Regions from separate parts of the Micromonospora zamorensis genome, predicted to be linked through region 2. Evidence: riboswitches for the same ligand, from Rfam matches in the RefSeq annotation. Region 2 holds a riboswitch; the other holds the start of a gene.
The links. Region 2 has a riboswitch for S-adenosylmethionine ahead of GA0070619_RS06250 (ABC transporter substrate-binding protein). Riboswitches for the same ligand answer to the same signal wherever they lie in the genome.
Positions count from the first base shown of each region.

Region 1: linked by a shared signal. The riboswitch ahead of GA0070619_RS25695 (aminotransferase class V-fold PLP-dependent enzyme) and the one ahead of GA0070619_RS06250 (ABC transporter substrate-binding protein) in region 2 are both predicted to bind S-adenosylmethionine.

Region 1 is NZ_LT607755.1:5,755,434-5,760,009, forward strand. Features, by position in the region: gene GA0070619_RS25680 (AI-2E family transporter) at 1-177, opposite strand, end outside; gene GA0070619_RS25685 (GroES family chaperonin) at 338-676, shown strand; gene GA0070619_RS32890 (hypothetical protein) at 770-937, shown strand; gene GA0070619_RS25690 (PrsW family intramembrane metalloprotease) at 958-2,439, opposite strand; SAM riboswitch class IV at 2,463-2,583, shown strand; gene GA0070619_RS25695 (aminotransferase class V-fold PLP-dependent enzyme) at 2,660-3,904, shown strand; gene GA0070619_RS25700 (FUSC family protein) at 3,923-4,576, opposite strand, start outside.
Region 2 is NZ_LT607755.1:1,381,467-1,386,042, forward strand. Features, by position in the region: gene GA0070619_RS06240 (amino acid ABC transporter ATP-binding protein) at 1-673, opposite strand, end outside; gene GA0070619_RS06245 (amino acid ABC transporter permease) at 670-1,449, opposite strand; gene GA0070619_RS06250 (ABC transporter substrate-binding protein) at 1,489-2,418, opposite strand; SAM riboswitch class IV at 2,693-2,804, opposite strand; gene GA0070619_RS06255 (APC family permease) at 2,893-4,576, opposite strand, start outside.

The sequences.
Region 1 (4,576 bases), 2.7 Mb from region 2:
GAAGACCGAGGCGCTCGGCGGTGCGGTCGGCCCCGGAACGGCCGGCGACGCCACCCGGGCGGCGTCCGACACGCCGCTCAACTCCTCGGTCGTGCTGCCCTCGTCGGAGCGCGCCGACTCCTGTCGTGACTGGTAGGCGCGGCGCAGCCGCCCGCGTACCCGCTCGAAGCGGCTCAAGCGCACCTCCTGGCAGAAGAAATCGGTCCGCCCACGGCGACAGGTCGGACAGCATACGTCCGTTGCCGACACCGTAGGGCAGTTCCGCCACACATTGCCCCCGCCACCACCGGCGTAACCACCGGCGGCCGGCCGTCGGCCACACGGTAGCGTCTGCGGCGTGACCGTCGACAACGATCTCGACGCTGGCCTGCCGATCCGCCTGCTGCACGACCGGGTGCTGGTGCGGATGGAGGGCAGCGAGGGCGAACGTCGCTCCACCGCCGGCATCGTCATCCCGGCGACCGCCCAGGTCGGCAAGCGCCTCGCCTGGGCCACCGCCGTGGGGGTGGGCCCGAACGTCCGCGCCATCGTCTCCGGCGACCGGGTGCTCTTCGACCCGGACGACCGCTCCGAGGTCGAGCTGCACGGCCGCGGGTACGTGCTGCTGCGCGAGCGGGACGTGCACGCCGTGGCCGCCGAGCGGATCGAGAACGACCCCACCGGCCTCTACCTCTGACGCACCTCCCCGGGCCACCACGCCCCGCCGCGCGCCGTTTGCCCGGCCGCACGACGGGAAGCCATCCGGCGACCGTGGCCCTGGGGAGGGACGATGCCGGTATTCGTTAAGAAGTTGTTGACCTGGGGCAGCGTCGCGTTCCTGATCTACTTCGTGGCCTTCCGGCCGGACGGCGCCGCACAGATGTTCAAGGCGATCGGGGCAGCGCTGATCGCGATGTTCCAGGGTTTCGGTGACTTCCTCACCACCCTGATGACCTGAGCTGGGCCGCCGGCCGGCCGTCAGGGGTGATTCGGCGGCCAGGGCGCGGGCGGTCGCAGGGCAGCGGGCCAGCCGGACGGGGCGTAGCCCACCGGAGGCGCAGCAGGGGCCAGCACCACCGGAATCGGCACCACCGGCTCGTCCGGCGCGTCCACCGGGCGCTGCGTACCGTCCGGGAAGCGCAGGTGGTAGCGGCTGCCGTCCCAGACCCCGGTCGGGGCCTGCGGGTCCCGGCCGACGAAGAACGACCGGTACGCGGTGATCGCGTCCAACAGCTCCCGCTCCTCTCGTGCGCTCCGGTCCTGGTCGGCGGGCTTGCGGTCCAGGCCGCGCAGCGTGCCGTCACGCAGCAGGGCCAGCCGGGTGGCGGCGGACTGGTAGCCGCGCATGGCGCGCACCCCGGCGTCGCCGGCGACCCGCCGGGCCCATCTGCGGGCCGCGTGCCGCCGGCCGAGGCTGCTCAGCGCGGCCACCTCGGGCGGGCTCAGCCAGCCGGCGCGTACGTAGTCCGGCAGGGTCCGCTCGGTGAGCCGCCCCTCCCAGGCGCGCAGCCACACCGCCAGCCCCACCATCCCGAAGAACACCGGCACCATCAGGCCCAGGAAGCCGTACAGCATGATCAGCGCCTGGCCGGTGGCCTGGGTCAGCGTGGGCAGCAGGTTCCACGTGCCGTGCAACATCATCGCCAGCAGCAGGCCGCCGATCGGGGCGAGCACCCGGACCCGCCGGTCGGCCGTCCGCGCCGCGATGCCCAGCCCCACACCGGTCATCGAGGTGAAGAGCGGGTGAGCGAACCCGAACAGCAGGATCCGCAGGATGAAGATCGCGATGACCTGCTGGATGCCGGTGGCCGGGCCGTACCGGTCGACACCGGACGCGTAGCCCAACCCGCCCAGGTAGAGGATGTTCTCCACCATGGCGAAACCGACCGCGGACAGCCCGCAGTAGACCAGGCCGTCGGTGATCCCGGACCACTCGCGGCGGCGGAACACCAGCAGCAGGATCGGGCCGAGCGCCTTGGTCAACTCCTCGATGAACGGCGCCACCAGCACCCCGGTGAGCGCGGACGGCAGACCCCAGTCCTCGAAGCGGTTGGCCGCGAAGTCGTTCACGGTGAGCGAGGCGGCGGTGGAGACGAACGCTCCCCAGGCGAAGCAGAAGATCAGATATTTCAACGGCTCCGGTTCGTACCGGTCCAGCCAGAGGAAGCAGGCGACCAGCACCGGAACCGGCAGGATGGCGGCGGCCACCCCGATCAGCAGGGCCTGCACGCCGAGCGACTGGCCGAGCGTGAAGACCATGAACACCGCGCAGGCGGCGATGAGCAGCACCACCCCGGCCAGCGCCAGGAACCGTCGCCAGCCCAGTCGGCGCAGCGGCATCCGGGGTGCCTCGCCGACGGACGGGGCCGCTGGCGCGGGCGACGACGGCAGGGGTGAACCGGGCGGGGTGTCGGCCATGCGGTCAGCGTAGCGATCTGCCGCCGGCTGGTCCGGTCGCATCGGCAGCCGCTATGCTGCCGGCAGGTCACGAGCGCCAGCGTCAAGCCCCGGCTTGCTGGCCGGCAACCCTCGTCGAGTTCGCGGTGGGGTGCCCCGGGTGATGACCGGGCCCAGCCCGATCGGTGTGCTGGGCAAGCGCGGACCCCGTCCCGATGCCGCACCCGGGGTCCCTGACCCCGGAGGTTCCGGCGTGTCCGTCACCCTTGTCTCCTCGCTGCCCATCCGCGTCGACGCCGCGCCCCGGCCGGCCTCGTCGCGACCGCTGGACGTCCTCGGCGTGCCGGGCGAGATCAACCTGGACTACGCGGCCAGCGCACCGTGCGCGCGGGCCGCCGCCGACGCGGTGACCGAACTGCTGCCCTGGTACGCGAGCGTGCATCGTGGGGCGGGAGCGCTGTCCCGGCGCTGCACCCTCGCCTACGAGCAGGCCCGCCAGACGGTCGGTGACTTCTTCGGCGGCCGCGCCGACGACCACGTGATCTTCACCCGCAACACGACCGACGCGCTCAACCTGCTGGCGCGGGCCCTGCCGGCCGGCACGACAGTGGTCACCAACGCCTCCGAGCACCACGCCAACCTGCTGCCCTGGCCGCGCGGCTCGGTGCGGTTGCCGGTGCCCACCGACCCCGACGCGGCGGTACGCGACCTCGCCGCCGCCCTCACCGAGCTGCGCCGGGGCAGCAACCCGGCGCTGCCGGTGCTGGTCGCGGTGACCGGTGCCAGCAACGTGACAGGTGAGCTGTGGCCGGTCGCCGAGCTGGCCCGGGTGGCACACGGGCACGGCGCCCGGATCGTGCTGGACGCCGCGCAACTCGCCCCGCACGTCCCGGTCGACCTGCTCGCCCTCGACGTCGACTATCTGGCCGTGTCCGGCCACAAGCTGTACGCGCCGTTCGGTGCGGGTGTGCTCATCGGCCGGGCGGACTGGCTGGACGACGCCCCGCCGTACCTGGCCGGTGGTGGTGCCACCAGCCACGTCGGGCCGGCGACCCACGACGTGACCTGGGCGACCGGGCCGGCCCGGCACGAGGGCGGCACCCCGAACCTGCTCGGCGCGGTGGCGCTGGCAGCCGTGTGTGCGGCGCTCGACGACGCCGACCGGGCCGCACTGGCCGCCCACGAGCAGGCGCTGCTGGCTCGACTGCGCTCCGGCATCGCCGCCCTGCCGCACGTCGTGGAGCTGCGCACCTTCGGTCCGGACGCGCCCCGGGTCGGGATCGTCTCGTTCGTGGTCGCCGGCTGGGAATCCAGCGACGTGGCCGCGCGACTGGCGGCCGAGCACCACATCGGCGTACGCGACGGCTTGTTCTGCGCTCACCCGCTGGCCCGGCGGCTGCTCACCGAGGCGGCGGGGCGTACCGGTCGGCGGGACCTGCCGCCCACCGCGCTGCGTGCCAGCATCGGCCTGGGCAGCACGGCGGCCCAGGTGGACCGGCTGCTCGCCGCGCTTGCCGAGCTGGGCTGAGGCCTCCGCGCGCCTCGCTCAGCCGACCGGCGGGGCGGTGGGTGGTTTCGGCGCCTCGCCCGGCTCGGCGGGCTCTCCGACGGGGCGCTCCTGCTCACCGAAGGCGGTGCGGATCCACCGGTTCGCCTCCTCCTGTTCGATTCCGGAGGCCACCAGCAGGTCGCTCGCGGTGGTCCGGATCTGGGCGACCACCACACTGCCCGAGAAGCCGACCCCGTCGGCGTACGCTCGCCCGGCCTCGCTGACGGCCCGCAGCGACCGCTCGCGGGCCTTCTCCGGTTCCTCGCCGGCGGCGAACTCGTGTTTGAGCAGCCGGACCGACTCGGCGAGGTGGTTGATCGCGTCCGGCATCGGATCGGGCACCGGTTCCTCGTCCTCGACCAGGGTCACGGACCTGCGGATCAGCGTGCCGCTGTTGCGCATCGCCCGGTCGATCGGGTCGGCCGCCTCCGCGTAGTGGGTCAACTCGTCGCGGCGGTGCCACCGGGCCGGGGAGAGGGTGGCTGTCTCCTTCGCGCCCTCGATCGCCTCCCCCAACGTGGCCAGCTCCTCCTTGTTGTTACGCAGCCGGTCCAGTGCCCGCTGGATGCCGGCGCGGTCCCGGCTGCGCAGCCCGTCGGCGGTGGCGTCGAGTTGGGCGGCGAGCAGGTCCAGCGCCGGCCGGGCGGCCCG
Region 2 (4,576 bases):
GACCGGCCTCCAGCACCACGCCCCGGTCCATGAAGGCCACGGTGTCGGCGACCTGCCGGGCGAAGCCCATCTCGTGGGTGACCACCACCATGGTCATGCCAGCGGCGGACAGGTCGGCCATCACCGCGAGGACGCCCTTGACCAGCTCCGGGTCGAGCGCGGAGGTGGCCTCGTCGAAGAGCATCACCTCGGGCCGAAGTGCCAGCGCCCGGGCGATCGCGACCCGCTGCTGCTGACCGCCGGAGAGCTGAGCGGGTCGGGAGTTGGCCTTGCCGGCCAACCCCACCAGCTCCAACTGGGCCCGTGCCACGGACTCCGCCTCGTCCTCGCCGAGCTTGCGGAGCCGGCGCAGCGCGAGGGTGACGTTGCGCAGCACGCTCATGTGCGGGAAGAGGTTGAACTGCTGGAACACCATGCCGACCCGCTGCCGCAGCGCGTCCGGGTCGTCGCCCAGCACGCTGCGTCCGTCCAGCAACACGTCGCCACGGTCCGGCTCGATCAGCCGGTTGATGGTGCGCAGCAGTGTGGACTTGCCCGACCCGGACGGGCCGATCACGCAGGCTGTTGCTCCGCGCGGCACCGTGAGGTCGACGCCGCGCAGCACCCGGTTCGGCCCGAAGGCGAGGTGCACGTCGCGGACGTCGAGGCTGACCGAGGTCGTGTCGGTGCTCATCGCCGGTCTCCTTCGGTCGGGGCGTACGCCGGGGTGGTGTCTTCGTCGTCCTCGTCTGTCGGCGCGGCGACCGGCCGACCGTTGCGCAGCCGTCGGTCGATCCAGTTGACGACGTGCGTCAGCGGGACGGTCAGCGCCAGGTAGAACACCCCTGCCAGCAGCAGCGCCGACTCGTTGCCGGTGGTGGCCGCGTAGTCCTGCCCGATCCGGAACAGCTCCCGCTGGCTGGCCACCAGCCCGAGGAAGTAGACCAGACTGGAGTCCTTGATCAGCGCGATGAGCTGGTTGACCCAGGCCGGCAGCACCCGCCGGATGCCCTGCGGGATGATCACCAGCCGCATCGAGTCGGACCAGGAGAAGCCGAGAGCACGGGCACCCTCCAACTGGGCGGCCTCCACCGACTGGATGCCGGAGCGGAAGATCTCCCCGATGTACGCGGCGGCGATGAGCGACAGCGCCAGGATCCCCAGCGGGTAGGGGTCCGGTCCCCAGACCTGCATGCCCAGCGGGGCCAGCCCGACGCCGATCAGCAGGATCGTGGCCGCGGCCGGCAGGCCACGGAACACGTCGGTGTAGACCCGCGCCGGCCAGCGCAGCCACCGGCTGCGGGAGATTCCGGCGACGGCCAGCAGCAGGCCCAGCACCGAGCCGAGCAGGGCGGCGGAGACCGCCAGGATCAGCGTGTTGGGCAGCCCGACGGTCAGCATCTCGGGCAGCGCCTCGCCCATCGCCTCCCAGTCGAAGAAGGTTTCCCACAGGGTGCTCAACGGATCCATCGGTTGCCTCTCCTACCGCCCTGCTCGCTCGTCACCGGTTCAGGACGCGGTCGACGCGGACGCCGACGGCGCGACGGAGGTGGACGCCGACGGCGCAGCGGACCCGGTCGCCGACGGCGCAACGGACGCGGACGGTGCCGCCACGGTGCCGCTGCCCGGCGTGAAGTCCGCCGGGATCGGCCGGCCCGGGTAGTACTGCGCCTGCAACCGGCTCCACGTGCCGTCCGCGATGACCTCGTCGAGGCCCTTGTTCAGCGCCTCGCGCAGTTTGTCGCTGCCCTTGGCGACGGCGTACGCGGTCGGCGTCGGGCTGAGCTGCTTGGCAGCCACGGTGATCTTGCCGTTGCTGTCAGCGGCCGACTTCTCGCCGATCTCGGCCGGGGCGATCCACGCGTCGGCGGTGCCGGCCTTGAGCTGGTTGATCGCGCCGTTGTAGTCCGGCACCCGCACCGGGTCGAGCTGCTTTCCGCTGGCGTAGTCGTCCTGGACGGTGCCCTGCACTACCACGACCCGCTTGCCGGCGAGCTGGTCGAAGCCGGTGATCGGGGAGCCGGCCGGGACGTCCAGGCCGAAGTAGCCGAAGTCGTAGCCGTTGCCGAAGTCGACTGTCTTCTTCCGCGCCTCGGTGATGGTGATCGAGGAGCTGCCGACGTCGAACTTGCGGTTGTTGACCTGGGAGAGCAACGCGGAGAAGTCGGTGCCGACGAACTCCACGGTGAGGCCGAGCTTGCCGGCCACAGCGATCAACAGGTCGTTGTCGAAGCCGGTGAACTTCCCGTCCTTGAGGAAGACGTTCGGCGGGGCGTCGGTCAGGGTGCCGGCCCGCAGCACGCCCGGCTGGGCCAGGCCGTACGGGTTGGCGGTGGCGTCGGACGAGCTGTCGTCGCCGCAGGCGGTGAGCGCGGTGGCGGCCAGGATGGTGGCCGCGCCGAGGGCGGCGGCACGGGTCAGGGCAGGAAGAAGTCGCACGGGTGTCTCCGAGAGGTCGTGTCTCGGCACGCACGGGTGTGCGTCGCCGACGGTGCGCCCGATGGGCGTACCGGTGAGGGAGAGGGTTCGGGAGAAGTGCTGCGCTAGTGCGTCATGCCGCGACAGGCGGCGCTGCACATTCGCATCATGTCCACGTGCCGTCGCCGGGTCAGTGCCGGCGAGGGCCAACCGGCGCGGAGTTCTGCGACGTCGGTCGGTGGGGCGGTGCTGAGGATGCGCATGGTTCTCCCGGGTCTGTGCTGACCTGGGTGCCAGGCCACGCTTGCACCGACGTCGTGCCGGTGCCTGGTCTTCACCCGGGGCACCCCACCGCGGAGGAGGGTTGCCGGCCAGCGAGCCGGGGCTTCGCGCTGGCGCTCATGACCTGGGCCGAGGCTAGCAGCAGGCACCGGTGGGTCGTCCAGTCGTTATGAGCACGCTCACCGTGCGCGACGGGGTGCCCGGCCCCCCAGGTCAGCTGGCGTGTACGTGCGGCCGGCGGCGCGGGTCGGGCTCCTGGCGGCGCAGGATCTCCCGGGTGACCGAGGCGATCGCACCCTGCCCGAACGCCAGGTAGCGCAGGATGTTGCGGCCCGGGCTGCCCTCGCTCCACTCGAAGTAGATGTGTGGGCGTCGCCGGCTCCGGTCGCGGATCTCCAGCAGCAGGGCGGCGAGCGCGGTGGGCACCGAGGAGCTGGCCAGGCTGAGCACCGGGAAGCGGTGGTCCGCCATGCTGCCGCGGACCAGCAGTTCGGTTTCGAAGTCCGAGGGGTCGGTGACGTGCACCTCGACGAAGATGACGTCGCTGTCGTCGGGGAAGTCGTTGTCCGCCATGGTCTGTGCCAGCTTGGCGCGGTACTCCGCCACGTCCCGGCGGTCGGGTTCGTGCGCGATGAGGCGGATCCGCCGCCCGATGCGCTCGTCGATCATCCGGGTCGCGACCGGGTCCAGCTCGACCTGGTTGACCCGCAGCTCGTAGGCCCGGGACAACCGGGAGAGCACGGAGACCACGATGATCGCGCTGATGAAGCAGGCCGCGATCTTGACTCCGTCGGGGCGTTCCACCACGTTCGCCAGTGTGGTGTAGATGAAGATCACCGCGATGGTTCCGAACGCGATGGTGCGGCCGTGCTGCCGTCGCCGTCTCGCCGCGAGCGTCACCGCCGTCGCCGCCGACGTGATCAACACCAGGACCCCGGTGGCGTACGCGCCGCCCTGCGCGTCCACGCTGGCCTTGAAGAGGATCGTGATCAGGAACGCCACCGCGGTGAAGACCAGCACCAGCGGCCGGACCGCACGCGCCCAGGTGGGTGCCATGCCGTAGCGCGGCAGATACCGGGGTACGAGGTTGAGCAGACCGGCCATCGCCGAGGCCCCCGCGAACCAGAGGATCCCGATGGTGGACAGGTCGTAGACGGTGCCGAACACCTCCCCGAGGTGCTCGTGCGCCAGGTAGGCCAGCGCCCGGCCGTTCGCCGGCCCACCCGGCTGGAAGGCCTCCGGCGGGATCAGGACGGTGGTCGTCACGCTGCTGGTGATCAGGAAGACGCTCATGATCACCGCGGCGGTGGTGAGCAGCCGGCGCGCGCCGCGGATCCGGCCCAGCGGGCGCGCCTCGGAGTCCTGCGGGTCGCCTCGTACGCTCGGCATGACGGCCACTCCGGTCTCGAAACCGGACAGCCCCAACGCCAGTTTCGGGAAGACCAGCAACGACAGCCCGACCACCATCCAGGGATCGCCGTGCCCGGTGCTCAGCGTGGTGGTCCAGTCCTCGACGGCGCTCGGGTGCGTCACCACCCGCCACAGCGAGTCGACCATCACCACCGCGTTCAGCCCCAGGTAGAGCGCGACCAGGACGACGGCGATCCCGATGGCCTCGGTGAATCCCTTGAGGAACACGGCGCCCAGCAGCGACACGAGCACCAGCGTGACCAGCACCTCGTGTCCCTTGAGCCCGCTGGGCCAGAACGGGTTCTCGTCGATGTGCGCTGTCGCGTCGGCCGCTGAGAGGGTGATGGTGATGATGAAGTCGGTGGCCGCGAAACCGAGCAGCACCAGCACCAGCAACTTGCCCGGCCAGTAGCTCAGCAGGCGTACGAGCATCGCGATGGAACCCTCACCGTGTGGGCTCTCCACCGCCACCCGCCGGTAGACCGGC